Regions from separate parts of the Levilactobacillus yiduensis genome, predicted to be linked through region 2. Evidence: predicted binding sites of a transcription regulator. Region 2 holds the regulator's gene; each other region holds the start of a gene.
What was found. The regulator LexA, encoded in region 2, represses DNA repair genes until DNA is damaged. The targets are predictions, from matches to a motif close to CNAACANNTGTTNG.
Positions count from the first base shown of each region.

Region 1: the regulator LexA is predicted to act here: its motif matches at 2,641-2,654, upstream of NGM66_RS09875 (Y-family DNA polymerase).
Region 3: the regulator LexA is predicted to act here: its motif matches at 2,581-2,594, upstream of uvrC (excinuclease ABC subunit UvrC).
Region 4: the regulator LexA is predicted to act here: its motif matches at 1,765-1,778, upstream of dinB (DNA polymerase IV).

Region 1 is NZ_JAMXAZ010000017.1:40,117-44,755, reverse strand. Features, by position in the region: gene NGM66_RS09885 (hypothetical protein) at 603-995, opposite strand; gene NGM66_RS09880 (hypothetical protein) at 1,009-1,317, opposite strand; gene NGM66_RS09875 (Y-family DNA polymerase) at 1,310-2,608, opposite strand; gene thiE (thiamine phosphate synthase) at 3,119-3,772, opposite strand; gene thiD (bifunctional hydroxymethylpyrimidine kinase/phosphomethylpyrimidine kinase) at 3,772-4,587, opposite strand.
Region 2 is NZ_JAMXAZ010000009.1:88,835-93,473, reverse strand. Features, by position in the region: gene NGM66_RS07280 (hydroxymethylglutaryl-CoA synthase) at 1-328, shown strand, start outside; gene NGM66_RS07275 (hypothetical protein) at 445-1,038, opposite strand; gene NGM66_RS07270 (nucleoside 2-deoxyribosyltransferase) at 1,280-1,720, shown strand; gene lexA (transcriptional repressor LexA) at 1,792-2,421, opposite strand; gene NGM66_RS07260 (DUF896 domain-containing protein) at 2,615-2,863, shown strand; gene NGM66_RS07255 (YneF family protein) at 2,964-3,188, shown strand; gene NGM66_RS07250 (ABC transporter ATP-binding protein) at 3,325-4,639, shown strand, end outside.
Region 3 is NZ_JAMXAZ010000002.1:12,960-17,598, reverse strand. Features, by position in the region: gene clpX (ATP-dependent Clp protease ATP-binding subunit ClpX) at 1-495, shown strand, start outside; gene yihA (ribosome biogenesis GTP-binding protein YihA/YsxC) at 672-1,265, shown strand; gene NGM66_RS01670 (nucleoside triphosphate pyrophosphohydrolase family protein) at 1,268-1,567, shown strand; gene NGM66_RS01665 (SPJ_0845 family protein) at 2,304-2,492, opposite strand; gene uvrC (excinuclease ABC subunit UvrC) at 2,646-4,463, shown strand; gene obgE (GTPase ObgE) at 4,551-4,639, shown strand, end outside.
Region 4 is NZ_JAMXAZ010000006.1:54,551-59,189, reverse strand. Features, by position in the region: gene tgt (tRNA guanosine(34) transglycosylase Tgt) at 1-501, shown strand, start outside; gene yajC (preprotein translocase subunit YajC) at 573-1,022, shown strand; gene dinB (DNA polymerase IV) at 1,862-2,980, shown strand; gene NGM66_RS05045 (DHH family phosphoesterase) at 3,088-4,053, shown strand; gene NGM66_RS05040 (DEAD/DEAH box helicase) at 4,050-4,639, shown strand, end outside.

The DNA of each region.
Region 1 (4,639 bases), on a different contig from region 2:
GTTCAGCCGGGGAATTTAGCAGCGCTCCTTGCTGGTAAATTGGTGACTTTGAGACGTGGCCTTCGGCTCAAAGCAAGTGCTGAGACCGGGCTTTGGCTCAGAACGTCCTCCCCCAGCGTTCCAACCTAGATTTCGCGCCACGGTAGGCGGCCAGACCTACACCAACATAGTGGACGATTGGCAGCCACCCTTGTAGCCGGAGGTCCGTCAAATATGAGCTCAGCCGTGGGAGTTACCTTGGCGGCGCGCTTCATGCCGGTTAGGTAACTGGCGTCTTTGAGACGTGGTCTTCGGCTCGAAGATGAGGTGTCGAGACCGCCCCTTGGCTCGACCCGTCCGCCCACCGCGTTCCGGCTCATATTTGGCAGACCGGAGGCGGCCAGACCCAGCCGTCAATAAAGGTGTTAATCGCACAATCAGTACCGAACCAGTAAACAAACGGCCGCCGCAATGTTATACTGGCCCCGAGGTGGGTTTCAGCCCATCTGTGAAACACACCATAACTCAATCTCCAACAAAGGGAACACTGATGTCGCGGTCGGCATCGATGGTCCCTTTGCTAATCTTTGGTAACCAAAAACGTGCGCCGACCCTCGCTGTGGTCAGTGCACGTTTTTAGTTAGAACAACGCATCGGATTGCCGCCAACGCTACCGATTGGCATTTACCGGTAGGCAGCTGGCAAATGATTTGATCGTCAAACACCCCGGCAACCACGCCATCCAAGAGCTGGATCGTCTGGTTGTCATCCACCACGTTTAACTGCAAATGGACCGGCTGTTGACTGCGCCAGGCTGCGGCGAGTCGCTCACTGACGACCGCCGCAGTTTGTTCAGGCAAGGGCTGTTCCACCTGCTCGGCCGCATGCATTTTGGCCAAAGCACTGGTGTGGTCAGACAAGTAGAACCCACCCCACTTCAACATGCCGCGATCGTGATAATCACGGGCAAAGAAGTTCTGGGCGAGGTCGTCATTGTCAGTCTGATGCAAGATCATGACGCCTCGCTTCCTAACGAATCCAGCGCTGACTCAGGGGCCAACGCACCCGACCGAAGTCGACGAAATTCAGCGTGAGCGCCGTGTCCTGCCGCACCTGCGTCAGTACCCGTTCCAAGACGGCCAGGTCGGTGGTATGGAGCGAATGGAGCGGAATCGACCGTTCGCGGTGATTTTTTCGTTTGATGTCTAAGAAGAAATTGAAGACGTGGCCGTACTGGTTATTGATCACGTCCAAGCGATACTGACAGTGCCACTGGGCCGTGAATAGCGGTGCCAGTCGGCTTAAAATCAGCTGGGCTTCCTTGGTCTCATCAATCAAAGCTATTCCCCCCATTGTGACCGCCGACTAACGATGCCCGCCGCAACATGGTCCCGCCCTTGAGCAGGCTGCTGGCGGGAATCACGGCGGTCTTACCGAAACGATCCCGCAACTCGTCGATGACCCGGTCGAATTTATCGTCCTTGATCTGTCGCTGCGGGTCCTGAAATAAATCCAGTTGCAGGCGCCCACTGGGACTCAGACGCGACAACCCCACGCCCAAGTTGCGGACTGGTTGGCCGTCCCAATTATCCCGAAACAACGTCAACAATTCCCGGATGATTGTCTGAGCGTTGTCGGTCGGGTCAATGCGTCGGCTATGATTGAACCCGCTACGCCCGTCGTCGGCTTGGCCATCCCAAGCAAAGCCGACGTACAGGCTGATGCACCCTGTCTGTTGGTGGTGATGACGCATGCGAGCGGTCGTTTGCTGGCCAATCTCTCGTAAGACCAACTCAATCTCCCGTTGGACCTGATAATCGCGCGGCAAGACCTGCGAGTTGCTCCAGCTCTTTTCCTTGGGTGGCCGTACCTGCGTAAAGTGGCTACGGTCGATGCCCCAGGCCAGTGCAAAGAGTTGCGCGCCAATCAGGCCCATCGTCTGCTGCAGTTCATACGGGTTCACGTGGGCCAGCTCCCCCATACTGTGAATGCCCAGGCGCTGAAGATGCGCGGCGGTGCGGCGACCAATACTCCACACCTTCGTCAGGTTGGTGATTGGCCAGATGTAGCGGGGAAAATTCTCGTAGGTCAGGCGACCGATCAATTCGTGGTCGTGTTTGGCCTGCAAGTCCAACGCCAATTTCGCTTGGACCGGATTCTCCCCGATACCCACGGTGGTGTACAACCCCAACTCGTGGCGAATCCGTAGCTGAATCTTGCGGGCGACTTCCTCCGGTGTGCGGCCAAATAACCGCCAGGACTTGGTCATATCCAAAATGGATTCGTCAATGGAGTATGGAAATAGGTCGGCATCCGCCACGTACTCACGGAAGATTTTATTGATGGCAAGATTCTTTTGAATGTACAAGTTCATCCGCGGCGGTACAACTAAGATACGGGAATCATGCGGCACTTCGTATTGGCGCGACACATTACTGATACCAAAGAGTTTCTTGGCCATCGGTGACGTTGCCAAGACCAGCCCTGAGCCCGTGTTATCGGCCTCGGACATCACGACGATGATCGACTGTAACGGATTCAGTCCCCGCTCAACGCTCTCGACGCTGGCGTAAAAGGACTTGTTGTCGATCATAAAAAACAGACCGTGTGGCTCTTGCGAATAGTCCATGACGTATTCCCCCTCTCGTTGTTCTCATTATACGAACACTTGTTCTAATTTACAAGGGGAACAGGCAAATTAATTTGTCGTTTTTTATCTGCTAAATGTGATTCATCTCACAATTAGCAGGCGTAAGTCGTAACCAATTTGGGGAAATATTTTGACATTCCCTAAACCAAATCGGTCAGTTAGCTTACTCACCCATTTGGACATTTTATTAACGAATATATTGCAGAATGGTCATATTTTAATAGCTTTTATTTGGTAGTCGTGTTAGAATGTACTTGTGAAGTTAGCCCTAGTCAACTAGCTTCCTCAACTTTGGAACAGGTCTGGTTTGCCGCACTTAAACACGGTGAAATCGGGCCTGTTTTTTGTTGTTTTAGACGATAAAACCGACTGTTACAGGTATTTCAGAGTGGCTAAGACAGCATCCTTACCAATTTAAATGATTTACGGGTCTCCACAAAAAAACACGCCCCCCGTTCAACACAATTTGAACGTGAGGCGTGTCCGTTTCTATTTGGCAAAGGCTTGGCGCATGGCTTGCGTGTCCGCATACGGGTCGGTACTCTGCGTCAACAGGGTAATGACCGCAACGCCCGCCGCTCCGGTCGCCGCAATGGCTGGCAACGACTTGACCGTCACGCCGCCAATCGCCACGATGGGCACGTTGGCCTGTTGCACGAGTGCGGCCAGACCATCGACGCCCATGGCCGGATCCGCGTCGTCCTTGGAAACGGTCGGATAGATGGGACCGCTCCCGATGTAGTCGATGCCGCCGATCTGGTTGGCCGCGGCAACTTGCTCAGCCGTATTGCACGACAACCCCACGAACATCCGCCGACCATCGACCTTTTTGATGACCTGCTGAATCTTCTGGTCGCTCTGACCCACGTGAATGCCGTCCGCATTGAGCAGGATGGCCAGATCCACGTCGTCATCCACGATAAATGGCACATTGGCCTCATGGCATTGCACGCGCAAATCGCTTCCCAGCGCCACCCGCTGCTCCTCATTTAACGTGCTAGCACCCTTGTCTCTGAACTGAAACGCCGTGATACCGGCATCCAGCATGGTCGCTAACACCTTGCGCAAATCTTGACCGGGAACGTCTTGGCTCCCCGCCACAAAATAGGCCCGTAACAGACCTGATTCAAACGTCACTGACATTATTCAGCGCCTCCTTGATTGTAAGCCCAATGATTCAACGGTCCGTGACCGTGGCCGACCGCGATTGGATTGGCGATGGCCGCCGTCACGTAGTCCTTGCCGATGCGAATGGCCGTTTCAAAGTCCTTGCCCTTCGCCAGTTCGGCGGTAATGCAAGACGACAGCGTGTCACCCGTGCCGTGAGTCCGCACCGTATCGACCCGTGGTGCCGTCAGCCAAAATGACCGACCGTCCGCCAATAAGACGAAATCACTGGCCTTGTCCGGCGTGGCTTCGTGACCACCCTTGATGATGATGTTCTTGGCCCCCAAGTCTTGCAGTGCGACTGCCGCCTGTTCCATGTCAGCCGCCGTGGTGATCTTTTGCTCAGTCAAGCGTTCGGCTTCCGGTAAATTCGGCGTCAACACATCCGCCAGTGGGACCAATTCCTCACGTACCGTGGCCACGGCATCATCTGCCAACAACGCCGCGCCCCCCTTGGCAATCATCACCGGGTCAACCGTCAATGGGCCGAATTGGTATTTCTTCAAATTTTCCACGACGCCATGCACGTGAGCCGCATCGGCCAGCATCCCCGTCTTGCAGGCCCGAATCTTCAGGTCGTCCGCCAAAGACGCGAATTGTTCGTCGATCAGCTTTTGCGGCAAGGCCATAAAGTCCTGCACGCCCAGTGTATTTTGCGCGGTTACCGCGACGATAACGGCCGTGGCGAAGACGTTGCGCTCCTGCATCGTCTTCAGGTCAGCCATCACGCCGGCCCCGCCACCGCTGTCCGTCCCAGCGATCGTTAAGGTTTGTGGAAATTCATTTGCCATGGTTACCCATCCCTTCTGGTTCTGTTGCATTTTTTGATAACTTTTAAATTGT
Region 2 (4,639 bases):
ATCGCTGTATCTGAGCTTTTTGTCCCTGTTACGGCACGGTACGCTGACCGGTGGTGAACGGCTGGGCTTCTTCAGTTACGGGTCCGGCGCTGAGGGCGAATTCTTCAGTGGTGTGCTACAGCCGACGTATCGTTCCGGATTTGATGAGGCCTTCCTGGCGCAGCAGTTGGCCGACCGGCAAGCCGTTAGTGTGGCCGAATACGAGGCCATTTTCCAACAACAGTTAAGCAATGATGGTCGTGATACACAGTTGGCTGTTGGCGAAGTGACCGCACCATACTATTTAGCGGGGCGGCAACACCAGCAGCGACAGTACCGGCAACGGTGAATCCTGATAATTTTAGAAATTAAAAAGGCGTTTGGCGGAAATCGTCAAACGCCTTTTTACATAGGAACTTTAAATAGTCGAAATCAAATGCTACTGGTCACCGTATTTCGGTTGATCTACTCAAATTGGTTCTTCGTGAGGTAGCCGTCTTTGTAGACCAGGACGGGAGACTGCTTGCCGACTCGGATGATCAAGCTGTAGCCCTTACCTAAAGCCTTCTTCAATGAGGCACTGGTTTGGATGAAGTTGTGCGCGAACTTGGGCCATTTGGCTTGCTTGGCCTGACTCGGGTCCGCGTGGAGGGCCTTGATGGTCTTCTTTAGGCTGGTATTGGTAATGGTCAGTGTGTACGTCTTGGTTGCCTGGTCAAAGGTCACCGGCCCCAGCTTTTTCAGGGACTTAGCTAATTGTTGGGTGACCTGCTTTTCGGCATCTGCTTGGGTCATGGTGTGGTCGCTACTAGCAAAGGCCTGACCAGATTGCGAGCTGATGGCCGACGTTTTGGAAACGGCACTTTCGGTTGACTGGGCCCGCTGCTGATGGCCAGACCAGTAGGGCAGTTTCCAAACGGCACCGGCCGTGACCAGAATCGTGAGCACTAAAACGATCAGCGGCCCACGCCGGGATTCTCCCCGTCGCCCGGCGTTGATTACTGAAAAAAAGGTAATGACGATAAAAATGGCACCCAGAATCGCAATTCCTAAGAACATGTTAACCCCTCCGCATGATAAGTTAGGTTAAGTATAGCATGAAAGCGGTGAGGAAGGTTAGGACGTGTCGGCCAGAGCAAACAAAACGTGAAAGACTATGCAAACTCGAATATTTTCTTGGCTTCAGCAATGAAAACGGCTTCTCGGGGAATTATAACCGAATATTAATCAAAAATCCATCGCATAGAGTTAATGTTTCGGGTATAATAAAGACATTCAAGAGAGAAATGAGGAGATTCGATTGACTAACGTATACTTAGCAGGACCCTTCTTTGATGATGAACAGACTTCCCGGATCGAACGGGCAGAAAAGGCCTTAGCTGCCAATCCCCGAGTGGCCAACGTGTTTAGCCCTCGGTTAAGTGAAATTCCTGGCCTAGAAATGGGCACGCCTGAATGGGCGACGCAAACCTTCCAAATGGATGTTCACCAGATCGACCAGGCGGACGTTGTGGTTGCCTTGGTCGACTTCGTGGATGACCAGGTGGACTCCGGGACGGCCTTCGAGATTGGTTACGCCTTTCACAGCAAGAAGCCAGTCGTGGTCTTACACGAAAAGGACACCATCTTAAACTTGATGCTAGCGGAAGGGCTCCACGCCTACCTCCGCGAAGCCGAAGCCTTGGCTGCCTATGATTTTGCCACATTGCCAGAAAGTCATTACCAAGGTAAAGTCATTTAATCCGATAATTTCAGCAAAAAAGTCAGCCCTCGCAGATGGAGAGCTGGCTTTTTAACATAAGTATGCGGTCGTTAGTGGACGTCGTCACGGAATAGACCGACGACTTTGCCCAAAACGCTGACGTGATTCAAAATAATCGGGGCCATGGTGTCGTTTTCTGGTTGAAGCCGGTAGTGATCGGCTTCCTTGAAGAACCGTTTACAAGTGGCCTCATTTTCTTCCGTCATGGCAATGACGATATCGCCGTTGTCGGCGGATTGTTGCCGGCGGACGATGACCTGGTCGCCGTTTAAGATGCCGATGTTGATCATACTTTCGCCCCGAATCGTGAGCATAAAGAGCTGATCGTCATCATTTTCAAATTCAGGCGGAACGGGGAAGTAGTCCGTGGCTTCCTGAACGGCAAGGATTGGTTCGCCGGCCGTAACGGTTCCCAAGACGGGAATTCGCGTTTGTTCTTCGTGGACGCCTAATTCTTCTAACCCAGCGGGCGTGACTTCCAGTGCCCGGGGCTTGGTCGGGTCCTTGACTAACAGCCCCTTCTTTTCTAGGCGGGCGATGTGACCGTGGACCGTCGACGTTGAAGAAAGCGCAACGGCTTCCCCAATTTCACGGACAGTGGGGGGATACCCTTTTTCATTGACCCGTTCCCAAATGAAGCGGAGAACGGCGATTTGTTTGCTTTCAGAAGCCTTACTCATTTTTTCTGCCACCTCGTTCGTCATTCGTAGTTTTGTTTAGTGCAATTGTAGCATAGGTACCGAACGTTTTCAAACAGATGTTCGGTTAAATTGGTTGAAATTTGAAAATAACCCTGATATGATAGGTGTCGACTTGAATTTTCAAGGAAAATAACGTAACTAAACTCAAATACTTTTACAAGGAGGACTGTTCATGGCAGAACCCACAATGGACACCCTATTAACACGCATCAACGAACTCGCACACAAGAACAAGGCTGAAGGCCTGACGCCCGCTGAGAAGACGGAACGCGCTGGCTTACGGCAACAATATTTGAAGCTCTTCAAGGCCAGCTTCCGTAGCCAAGTTGAAATGCTGCAGGTCTACGACAAGAACGGCAAGGAAGTTACCCCTGAAAAGGTCCGTCAGATCCAACGCAACAAGGGCTTGCGGGACGATTAAGCGGTAATGGCGAGTCCTTTTTGGGATTCGCTCTTTTAATTTGGTTTAAGTTTGTGTAGAATTGTTAAATGAATGACTTCATCAAAGGAGGGGAAACGACTTGGCAACTTGGATCTGGATCTTAATCGTGATCGTCGTCGGTTTAGCCTGTGCAGCGGGTGGCTTTTTCGGCGCACGGAAGTACATGGAAAACTATCTGAAAGACAATCCACCAATCAACGAAGACCAATTACGGGCAATGATGTTGCAAATGGGCCAAAAGCCTTCACAGCGGAAACTTCATCAAATGATGAACGCCATGCAACAAAATGCACACAAAAAATAAGTTGGTTTTTTTGAGACTCGCTTCCAGTTTTCTTCCTGGAGCGAGTCTTTTTCGTTGTATTTTCTCAGATTTCCAGTAAAATGATAAAGTCTGTGCTATATTTTAATCATATTCTAATTTTTAAGGAGGGATGTTCGTGAGTATTTTTCGCAAATTATCTTGGTATTTCCGGTTGGAATGGCGGCGATACCTGGTCGGGGTCATTGGCTTGTTGCTGACGGCACTCATCGCGATTATTCCCCCGCGGATCATCGGGAACATGGTCGATGGCATTCACGGGCAGACCATGACGGGCCACGTGCTGGCCATGGACTTATTATTCGTGACGCTGGCGGCACTCGCCCAGTATGGCACGCGCTACATTTGGCGTAACGCCATCTGGGGTGGTGCGGCCCGGTTGGAGCAATTATTACGTAACCGACTGTTCAACCATTTCATGCAAATGGACCGGGTCTTTTACCAGAAGTATCGGACCGGGGATCTGATGGCCCACGCAACCAATGACTTGGAGGCCGTCCAACGGGTCGCCGGCGGCGGGATTCTCCAATTCGCCGATGCGATTATTACCGGGGGTACCACGTTGATTGCCATGATGGCATTGATCGACTGGCGGCTGACGTTATTGGCCATCGTGCCATTTCCATTTCTCGCGGTCATCTCGTGGTATCTGGGACAGAAGATTCACCGGGCCTTTGGGGAGTCTCAAGCGGCATTTTCGCGGCTGAACAATAAGGCTCAGGAAAGTATTAGTGGCATCAAGGTCATCAAGGCTCTCGGTCAAGATGACGCCGACGTTGCCGACTTTGACAGTCAGGTCGACCAGACCATTCAGATCAACCGGCGCGTGAACCGGTTGGATTCCATGTTTGACCCCGCCATTACCTTAATTATCTCGATCTCTTACGTGGCGACCATCGTGCTTGGGGGCCTGTTTGTCACCCACAACGTGATTACGATTGGGAACCTGGTGTCCTTCATCAGTTACCTAGCCATGATGGTTTGGCCGATGTTTGCTGTCGGGATGCTGTTTAACACCATGGAACGGGGCAATGCCAGTTATGACCGGGTCATGGAGCTACTGGCTCAAAAGACCCACATCATTGACCAGACCAATGGGATTCAGACGCGGCCAAGCGGAACGCTGAGCTATCACGTTCAGCAGTTTGACTATCCGGACAATGCTGGGGCCAGTCTGAAACGCATCGACTTCGAGCTGCCAGCCGGGCATACGCTGGGCATCGTTGGCCGGGTCGGTGCGGGGAAGTCCACGATTATGAAATTGATCCTGCGGGAATTTGACAATTATTCCGGCGAGATCGACTTCGGGGGTCACCCCATCAAGGATTACGCGCTGGACAGCTATTTGCCAGCCATTGGGTACGTGCCTCAGGAAAGTTTCCTGTTCTCATCCAACATTTTTGAAAATATTCGGTTTGCTCGGCCCGACGCCT
Region 3 (4,639 bases), on a different contig from region 2:
GACGGTATCGTCAAGCGGCGTCTGGGGGACCAAACGATTGGGTTCGGTGCCGACACCAAGGAACAAGACGTCTTGGCTTCGGGTGATAGCCTGATGCAACACGTCATTCCAGAAGACCTGCTCCAATTCGGGTTGATTCCTGAATTTATCGGGCGGTTGCCAATTCTGACGGCGCTGGAAAAGCTGGACGAAAATGATTTAGTCCGGATCTTGACCGAACCGAAGAATGCGTTGGTTAAGCAATACGAAAAGCTCTTGTCGTTGGACAATGTCGACCTGCAGTTCCAGCCAGCAGCGTTACGTGAAATGGCCAAGTTAGCCATTGCCCGCAACACTGGGGCCCGGGGCTTGCGGTCTATCATTGAAGACGTCATGCGTGACATTATGTTTGACCTGCCAAGTCGTAACGATGTGGCCAAGGTCATCATCACGGCCGATACGGTCACGAATCACGCGGAACCTGAATTAGTTTTGAAGGATCAAAAGGCTTCTTAAGTTGAAGTCGCTGGGTGACCGAGGAGAAATCTTCGGTCACTTTTTTTACGGAAGCAAACGTTGGCGGGGCCGGGCTTTTGCCAAACGTCACCGAAAATCCCCACAGGTTTCCGCCATTTCCGGGGGCGTTGTGTGTTAGAATGGTGAAAGATATTTTGGAGAGGATGGACTAACTAATGGAAGTCAATCATGTAGAACTCGTCATGAGCGCGGTCGACCCCGTGCAGTACCCGACAACGGGATACCCAGAAATTGCCTTGGTGGGTCGTTCTAACGTGGGTAAATCCTCGCTAACGAACGTCCTGATCAACCGGAATTCCTATGCCCGGACATCGAGTCAACCCGGTAAGACGCAGACCCTGAACTTTTACAACGTGGAGGACCAACTCTACTTCGTGGATGTGCCGGGGTACGGCTACGCCAAAGTCTCAAAGACTGAGCGGGAAAAGTGGGGGACGATGATCGAAACCTACTTGACCCAACGCGACCAATTAAAGGGCGTTGTATCGCTGGTAGACGCCCGTCACGCCCCAACCGAAGATGATGTCCAGATGTACCGTTGGTTGGCCTATTACGGCCTGCCAACGCTGATTGTGGCCACCAAGAGCGATAAGATCGCCCATGGCAAATGGAACCAGGCCGTCAGTCGCATTAAAAAGACGATGGACCTGCCAAATACGGACAACATCATCATGTTCTCGGCCCCTAAGAAGATCGGCAAGGATGCCGTTTGGAATTGGATCGAGCAACAAGCCTTTGGGGAGGAATAGAAGTGGAATTTAACGAATATCAAAAAGCTGCCAACCGGACGTTGTACGGCAACGAACAGGTGCTAACGAATTGTGCTCTGGGCTTAGCCGGTGAAACGGGCCAGGTCGTGGATCTGGTCAAGAACTACACCTTTCACGGCAAGGACATGGACCACGACGCCATCGTTAAAGAAATGGGCGACGTGCTGTGGTACCTCAGCCAAATTTCTCAGTGGGCCGATATCGACTTCGAGGAGGTTGCCCAAGACAACATCAAACGGCTGAACGCCCGGTATCCGCATGGGTACCAACCGAATCACTAGCCAACCGCCTTCGATTGTAAGTGCAAAAACACTTAGTAATACCCAGCTGACAGGGACTCTGGATATTGAATCAGTCCACGCTACCACCTGCGGCTGTCAAAGATTTCGGTAGCTGTGGGGAACGTCAGCGGCCTGAGAATCGGTCCGCCGGCTCGGTTTGAAGCCTGACCAATCCCGTCAGTCTCCAAACGCGTCCCACGCTGTAAGCTGAGAAAACCGCTCAGCTAACACCGTTGTCACAGCAACCTACACCTTTGACTGCCTCCGGTTACGTCAGTGATTATCCACGAAGTTAGCAGGAGCATCGCTGGAATGGTAACATTCATCTACATTAGTGGATAGTCCGCCAGGTAGCCGTGAGTGAGCTAAATTTGGACTCAGCCGTGGGCGTTTTCAAGTGACCTGCTTGGAAACTGGCGTCTTCGAGACGTGATTTTCGGCTCGAAGCGAGGGTGAAGACCGCTCTTTGGCTTCGACCGGTCCTTCCCACAGCGTCACGGTCCAAATTTGGCGAACGGTAAGGCGGCCAGTACGGACTATCTGGTGTGCAGCTGTGCGGTCGACGGAGACTAAGACGATATCAGTAGTCATTACCTGTGATTCACGGCATCAGCCAGAAACGGTACCAGCTGTGCTGAAACGACTGGCTTTCCGTGAACTGACGGTGGCATCTGATTTTATCATAAGACACAAAAGGACCCACGCGGTAAATTACCGTGTGAGTCCTTTTCGCAACCTAGTCGTGTTCGTGTTTTTGCTCGTGCTTGATCTGGTCATCCTTGATCAAGCCCTTACCCTTCTTGTCGTTCTTGTGTTCATCGTTGCGCTTCAAGAACTTGTCACGCTTCACATCCGTTGGGTCCATTTGGGCAAATTTACCGAACATGGAATCCAGGTCGTCTTGACGTTTAACCTTTAATGCCAAAGCGAACCACCTCCTTGCTTTTTCAGTAATCATAGCAGAATTAGACCGATTTGTCATTTTTAAAGCGGCCAGGGGGTTTCGCTTGCACCAAACAGACATTCGGCCTATACTTTAAAGGCTTATCATAACGATTAAAAACGGGAGGGATCTTCCTTGGCGTCGGAATATTTGGAGCATAAACTAGCGTTACTGCCGGGCCTTCCCGGCTGTTACCTGATGAAGAATATTAACAGTCAAATTATTTACGTGGGTAAGGCCAAGAACCTGAAGAACCGGGTGCGGTCTTACTTCAAGAGTAGTCATACTGGCAAGACGGCCCAGTTGGTCAGTGAGATCGTCGACTTTGAAACGATCATCACTTCGACCGATAAAGAGGCCTTTTTGCTCGAAATCACGCTGATTCAAAAGCACCAGCCGTACTTTAACATCAAGCTGAAGCGGGGGACGGGGTATCCTTATATTAAGATCACCCATGAACGCGACCCTCAACTCCTGCTGGTCAGTGATATTCGCAAGGATGGCGCCTACTACTTTGGCCCGTATCCCAACGTTTATGCGGCCGAAGAGACCATGCATTTCTTACAGAAGGTTTACCCGTTGCGCCGGTGTACCGGTTACCAGGGGCGGCCGTGCCTGTATTACCATATGGGCCAGTGCTTGGGTGCTTGCTTCAAAGAGGTGCCCGAGGCCGATTATGATCACCAGATTCGTCAGATCAAGTCCTTTTTAAATGGCAACGTGGCACACGCCAAGAAAGAACTCAGCGAGCGGATGGCCAAGGCGGCTAGCGACATGGAATACGAGCGGGCGGCCGAGTTACGTGACCAGATCCGTTATATTGAAGCGACCGTGGAAAAGCAAAAGATTATTTCCAATGACAACACGCCCCGGGACATTTTTAACTTTTACCTGGACAAGGGCTGGCTGTCGATTCAGGTCTTCTTCATTCGCCAGGCGCGACTGATGAAACGCGAGAAGCGCCTGTTCCCAGTCATCAACTCGGCCGAAGAAGAATTGGCCAGCTTCATCGTTCAGTTCTATCAACGGAAAAACACGGTCCTGCCACGGGAGATCTTGGTGCCGGCCAGCATCGACCATGAGGTGATCGAAGAACTGCTGAAAGTGCCCGTTAGAACGCCGCAGCGGGGGACCAAACGGGATTTGCTGGAGATGGCCGGTAAGAACGCCAAACTGGTCTTAGACGAGAAATTTCGGCTCTTGGAGCTGGATGAAAGCAAGACCACGGGGGCAATGAAAGAAATCACTGATGCCCTGGGCATTGCGCCCGGTCACAAGATCGAAGCTTTTGACCACTCACACATTCAAGGGGCCGACCTAGTTTCCGCAATGGTCGTCTTCGTTGATGGTCAACCCAATAAGAAGTTGTACCGGAAGTATAAATTACGAACGGTCGATCACGCGGACGAAACGGCCAGCACGCTGGAAGTCATTCGGCGTCGCTATGGTCGGCTCTTAAAGGAACATGCGGCGATGCCCGACCTGATTTTGATGGATGGGGGCGACATTCAAATGAATGCCGTCAAGGAGGTCCTAGCCGACGAATTTGACCTGCACATTCCGGTGGCGGGGATGGTCAAAAATGACCACCATAAGACGGCCGACCTGTTATTTGGTCCCGACGACCACCACGTGCATTTGGACCCCAAGAGTCAGGGCTTTTACCTGGTTCAGCGGATTCAAGATGAGGTCCACCGTTTTGCCATTACCTTCCACCGGCAGGTCCACACCAAGCACTCCTTGAGTTCGCGGTTGGACCGGATTCCCGGTGTTGGGCCCAAGACCCGCAACAAGCTCTTACGTAAGTTCGGGTCGACCAAGAAGATCGGTGAAGCGGACGTCGATGACCTGCGGAAGTTAGGCATCAGTCAGACCGTGGCCCAAACCATCCATGTCACGTTAGCAGCGGAGACGGCTGAAATAAAAAGTCCGCGAACGCCAACCAATCTTTGACGTGGCGGCCGTTTGCCGGTATACTGGCTAGCAGGAGTCACACTGAGAAAGCAGCACGCGCTGGTTTAGAAAACGAGGAATAAAATTATGTTTGTAGATCAAGTTAAAATTAACGTGAAGGCCGGAAACGGCGGGAATGGCATGGTGGCCTTCCGTCGGGAAAAATTCGTGCCCAA
Region 4 (4,639 bases), on a different contig from region 2:
TACTCGATCGGTGGGTTGTCCGTCGGTGAGTCCAAGGAAGAAATGAACCGCATCTTGGCGTTTACGACGCCATTATTGCCGGAAAACAAGCCACGCTATTTAATGGGTGTGGGGACCGCAGATTCCTTGATTGACGGGGTCATGCGTGGGGTCGACATGTTTGATTGCGTGTTGCCGACACGAATCGCCCGCAAAGGGACCTGCATGACCAGTCACGGTCGGCTGGTGGTCAAAAATGCCGTGTACACTCACGACTTTGGCCCCATCGACGACGAATGCGACTGTTACGTTTGCCGACACTACACCCGGGCGTACTTGCGGCACCTGTTCAAGGCAGACGAGGACTTCGGCCGTCGCTTGACCAGTTATCACAACCTGTACTTCTTGCATCACCTGATGAAACGGGTGCGCCAGGCCATTTTAGATGATAATTTACTAGACTTACGGGCAGAAGTGTTTGAAAAGTACGGCTACAATGCCGAACATCCGAAGAATTTCTAAAAATAATTGGACGGATTCCTTGGATTCTGGTAAAGTTGTCCAATAGATAGACCATAAAGGGGTGAACAAATGTGTTAGGAAACTTAACGATTGCTGCCGGTGCTGGTGGCGGTTACTCAACGTTGATTATCTTAGTTGTTTTCTTAGCGTTGATGTACTTCTTGATGTTGCGGCCACAACAAAAGCAACAAAAGAAGCACCGTGACATGATGAGCCAACTTAAAAAGGGTGATCACGTCATCACGATTGGCCGGTTACACGGTGTGATCGATGAAATCAACCAAGCGGACCAAACGGCAACTTTGGACTGTGATGGTATCTACTTAGTCTTTGACCTGCGGGCCATTGCGCAGGTAACGTCACAAGCACCGCAAGCTGTGACGGCCCCAGCCGCTGAAGAAAAGACCAGTGAAGCTGCTAGCGACGACAAGCCAGCTGACAGTGCCGCTGATGATTCAGCTAGCGACGCCAAAGCAACGGACGACGCTACCGAGTCAACTGATGATGACTCAGCTAAATAGTGCGAAAAGTACGGTCTCCTGGAGGCCGTTTTTTTTTCGCGATAAATTTCCCTTTACTGGTACTAACGAAATTAGCCGGAGAAAAGTAACCCTTTCGCTGAAGAATCCGTCGAAACATTTAGGCTAATCCCGACGTAACGGCAGTTAGCAGATAAATCTGATGTCATTTCTCGTAGGATAGGCGGCCATAAATGATTGTATTAGCGCGTTGCTTCCCAGGAGGCCAATGTTCTGTCCGCTAATATTGGTGAAACCATAAGCCTGCGTCAGTCAGGGATTTTGCCTGCTTATGGGAGACACCTCCAGCCTGCGGAGCGGTCTCTCGGCTCGACACAGTTGGCATCATCTCTGGCAGGTTGATGATTATCGGCAACACTGTGTTAGCTAAAGATTGATTGTCAGTTGGGCTGCTATCTGGGGCTAAGCTGACTGTTATTAGCATGCACACTTGTAGCCGAGAGTTCGCCAAATATGGGTTCAGCCGTGGGAGTTTCCTTAGTGGCGCGATCCATGCCACTTAGGAAACTGGCGTCTTTGAGACGCGGGTTCTCGGCTCAAAGCGAGGCCGAGACCGTTCCTCAGGCTCGGTCCGGTCCGCCCACCGCGTTCCGACCCATATTTGGCGGACGGTAGGCGGCCAGTTTCTAATACGAAATTGTAAACGACTAATCTTAACGTCATAAACCGCATAGCGACAATAGCTCTAGCCGAATTTCGTTTTCCAGCCTTAAGTAATTGAAGACAAACGTTTGTTTGGGTATAATTTAATTATTAAAGGGAGGTCACAATTTCTAACCAGTGGCCATGATGTAGATTGTCCAAGAAGGGGGGTGGCCCGCGTGGTGCCGGAGAAGTATACGCAACGCAAAATTATTCACGTCGACATGGATGCCTTTTACGCCTCCATTGAGGAGCGCGACCACCCCGAATTCAAGGGCCACGCGTTGATCATTGCTCGGGACCCCAGAACGACTGGCGGCCGCGGCGTGGTGACCACCGCCAATTACGTCGCCAGAAAGCTCGGTGTGCACTCGGCAATGAATGCCAACGAAGCCTTAAAGCTGGCGCCCAAGGCTACCTTTAAGACCCCAGATTTCCCGCATTACCGCGAGATTTCCGATCAGATTCACGCCATTTTTCATGAATATACCGATAAGATTGAAACCGTGGCGTTTGACGAAGCCTATCTGGACGTGACCGAGAACAAAAAACACCTGCATTCCGCGGTTCAGGTCGCCCATGAGATTCAAGTGGAGATTTTCGATAAGACGCATTTGACCTGTTCGACCGGGATTTCCTACAGCAAGTTTCTGGCCAAGGAGGCCTCGGACTTTCGCAAGCCGGTGGGGGTCAGCGTCATTTTGCCCGAGGACGCCCACGACTTCTTGATGGCGTTGCCCATTGAACGCTACCGCGGGGTCGGTAAGAAGACGGTGCCCAAGATGCATGAGCTGGGAATCCTGACCGGGGCCGACCTGTATCAGCGCTCGCAACTCGAGCTGATTCATGACTTTGGTAAATTCGGCTACGTGCTCTATCAGCGGGTGCGCGGCATTGATGAGCGGCCGGTCGAGTACCAGCGTGAACGCAAGTCGATTGGCAAGGAGCGCACTTACGGCCCGCCGTTGGCGTCGGTCGGCGAGGTCGAAAGCCAACTCCAGCGGCTAGCCGAAATGGTTGCCGTGACCGTTAAGCAAAAACAACGCCACGGCAAGACCTTGGTCCTTAAGTTGCGGGACAGCGAGTTCAACACGATTACCAAACGCGTGACCCAGACTGACTTCATTGAGAACGATGCCGCGGTGTACTACGACCTGGCGTTAGACCTGTATCACAGTGTGGCCAGCGCCGACGAGCAGGTGCGCTTGTTGGGCATCACGCTGACCGGACTAGCCGCGCAAACATTTGAAAATGTCCGCCTACCGCTGTTTGATGGCGATCGAACCGACCGTGACTGAACGAAAAGCCGTAAACTTTCTTTGAAATTAGGCGCCAAAACTTGTATACTGAAACGCGGTATCGACGCGTCTTGGTCGAAAAAATCGGATAGAAAACGGGTGAAATTATGGCTATTGAAGCTGCCATTTTAGAAGAAATCAAGAAATACCAAACAATTATGATTCACCGTCACCAACGGCCAGATCCTGACTGTATTGGGGCGCAGCTGGCCTTACGGGACATTTTACGGGCTAGTTTTCCCGATAAGAAGATCTTCGCTGTGGGCAAACACTATCCAGGCTTTGATTGGATGGGCCAGGCCGACCAAGATGTGCCTGACGATGCGTATCACGAGGCGTTAGTGATCGTTGTGGACACGGCTAACCAACCACGGATCGACGATGAACGTTGGTCAACGGGGGCGGCGGTCATTAAGATCGACCACCATCCCAATGATGATGCCTTTGGCGACATCCAATGGGTCTTGGACCAAGCGTCCAGCACCTCAGAAATCATGTACGATTGGTACGCCGCTAACCAAGCGGAATTGACGCTGCCAGACGATGCGGCACGGCTACTGTATGCCGGCATTATTGGCGACACGGGTCGCTTCATGTACCCCGCCACCTCCGCCAACACGTTTGCCGTTGCTGGCAAGCTGTTGACGTACAACTTCTCGATGACCGACGTCAACCAGGCGGAAGACGAAATTTCGCCCGCTATGGCGCGGTTGTCCGCTTACGTTTACCAGAACTTAGAAATTTTGCCAAGTGGGGCGGCTTATTTAAAGTTGACCGACGAAATCGTGGAATCCTTTGGCTTGTCGGCCAAGGATTCGACGTCCGCGGTCGTACCGCTACCCGGAAAGATCACCACGGTGGTCGCTTGGGCCATTTTTGTGGAATCCAAGGACAAGACGTTCCGGATTCGGCTCCGTTCCAAGGGACCATCCATCAATGAATTGGCGAAGAACCACGGTGGGGGCGGCCACGCCCTTGCCAGTGGTGCCACGGCCCACGATCAGGCAGAAATTGACCAGGTTATCCACGAGCTCGATGAGTTGGTGGCTAGCACTAAAGGAGAAAATGAATGACCGCAGATTTTAATGAATTCAAGCTACAGCCGTACATCATGACGGCGTTGCACAAGATTGGCTTCACCGAGCCGACCAAGGTCCAAGAAAAGTTGATTCCCGTGATTGCGGCGGGTAAAGACGTTGTGGGCCAATCACAAACGGGAAGTGGGAAAACCCATACTTTCCTGTTGCCGATTTTTAATCAATTAACTTCAGACAACCAGGTTCAGGCCGTGATCACCACGCCGAGCCGGGAATTGGCTTACCAGATTCACACGGCGGCCGAACAGTTGGCCGCAGAAGCCCCCTTTGAAATTCGCATTGGTAATTACGTTGGCGGGACTGATAAGAAGCGCCAGGTGGAAAAACTCCATCATTACCAACCCCAACTGGTCATCGGGACACCGGGTCGGGTCATGGATTTGATTCAATCCGACGCCTTGGACGTGCATACCGCGCGCCAATTTGTCGTTGATGAAGCCGATATGACGCTGGATCTTGGGTTCTTGGATCAGGTCGACCGCATTGCCGGGCGGATGCCTAAAGACCTACAGATGATGGTCTTCTCCGCAACGATTCCGCAACGGTTGAACCCATTTTTGCA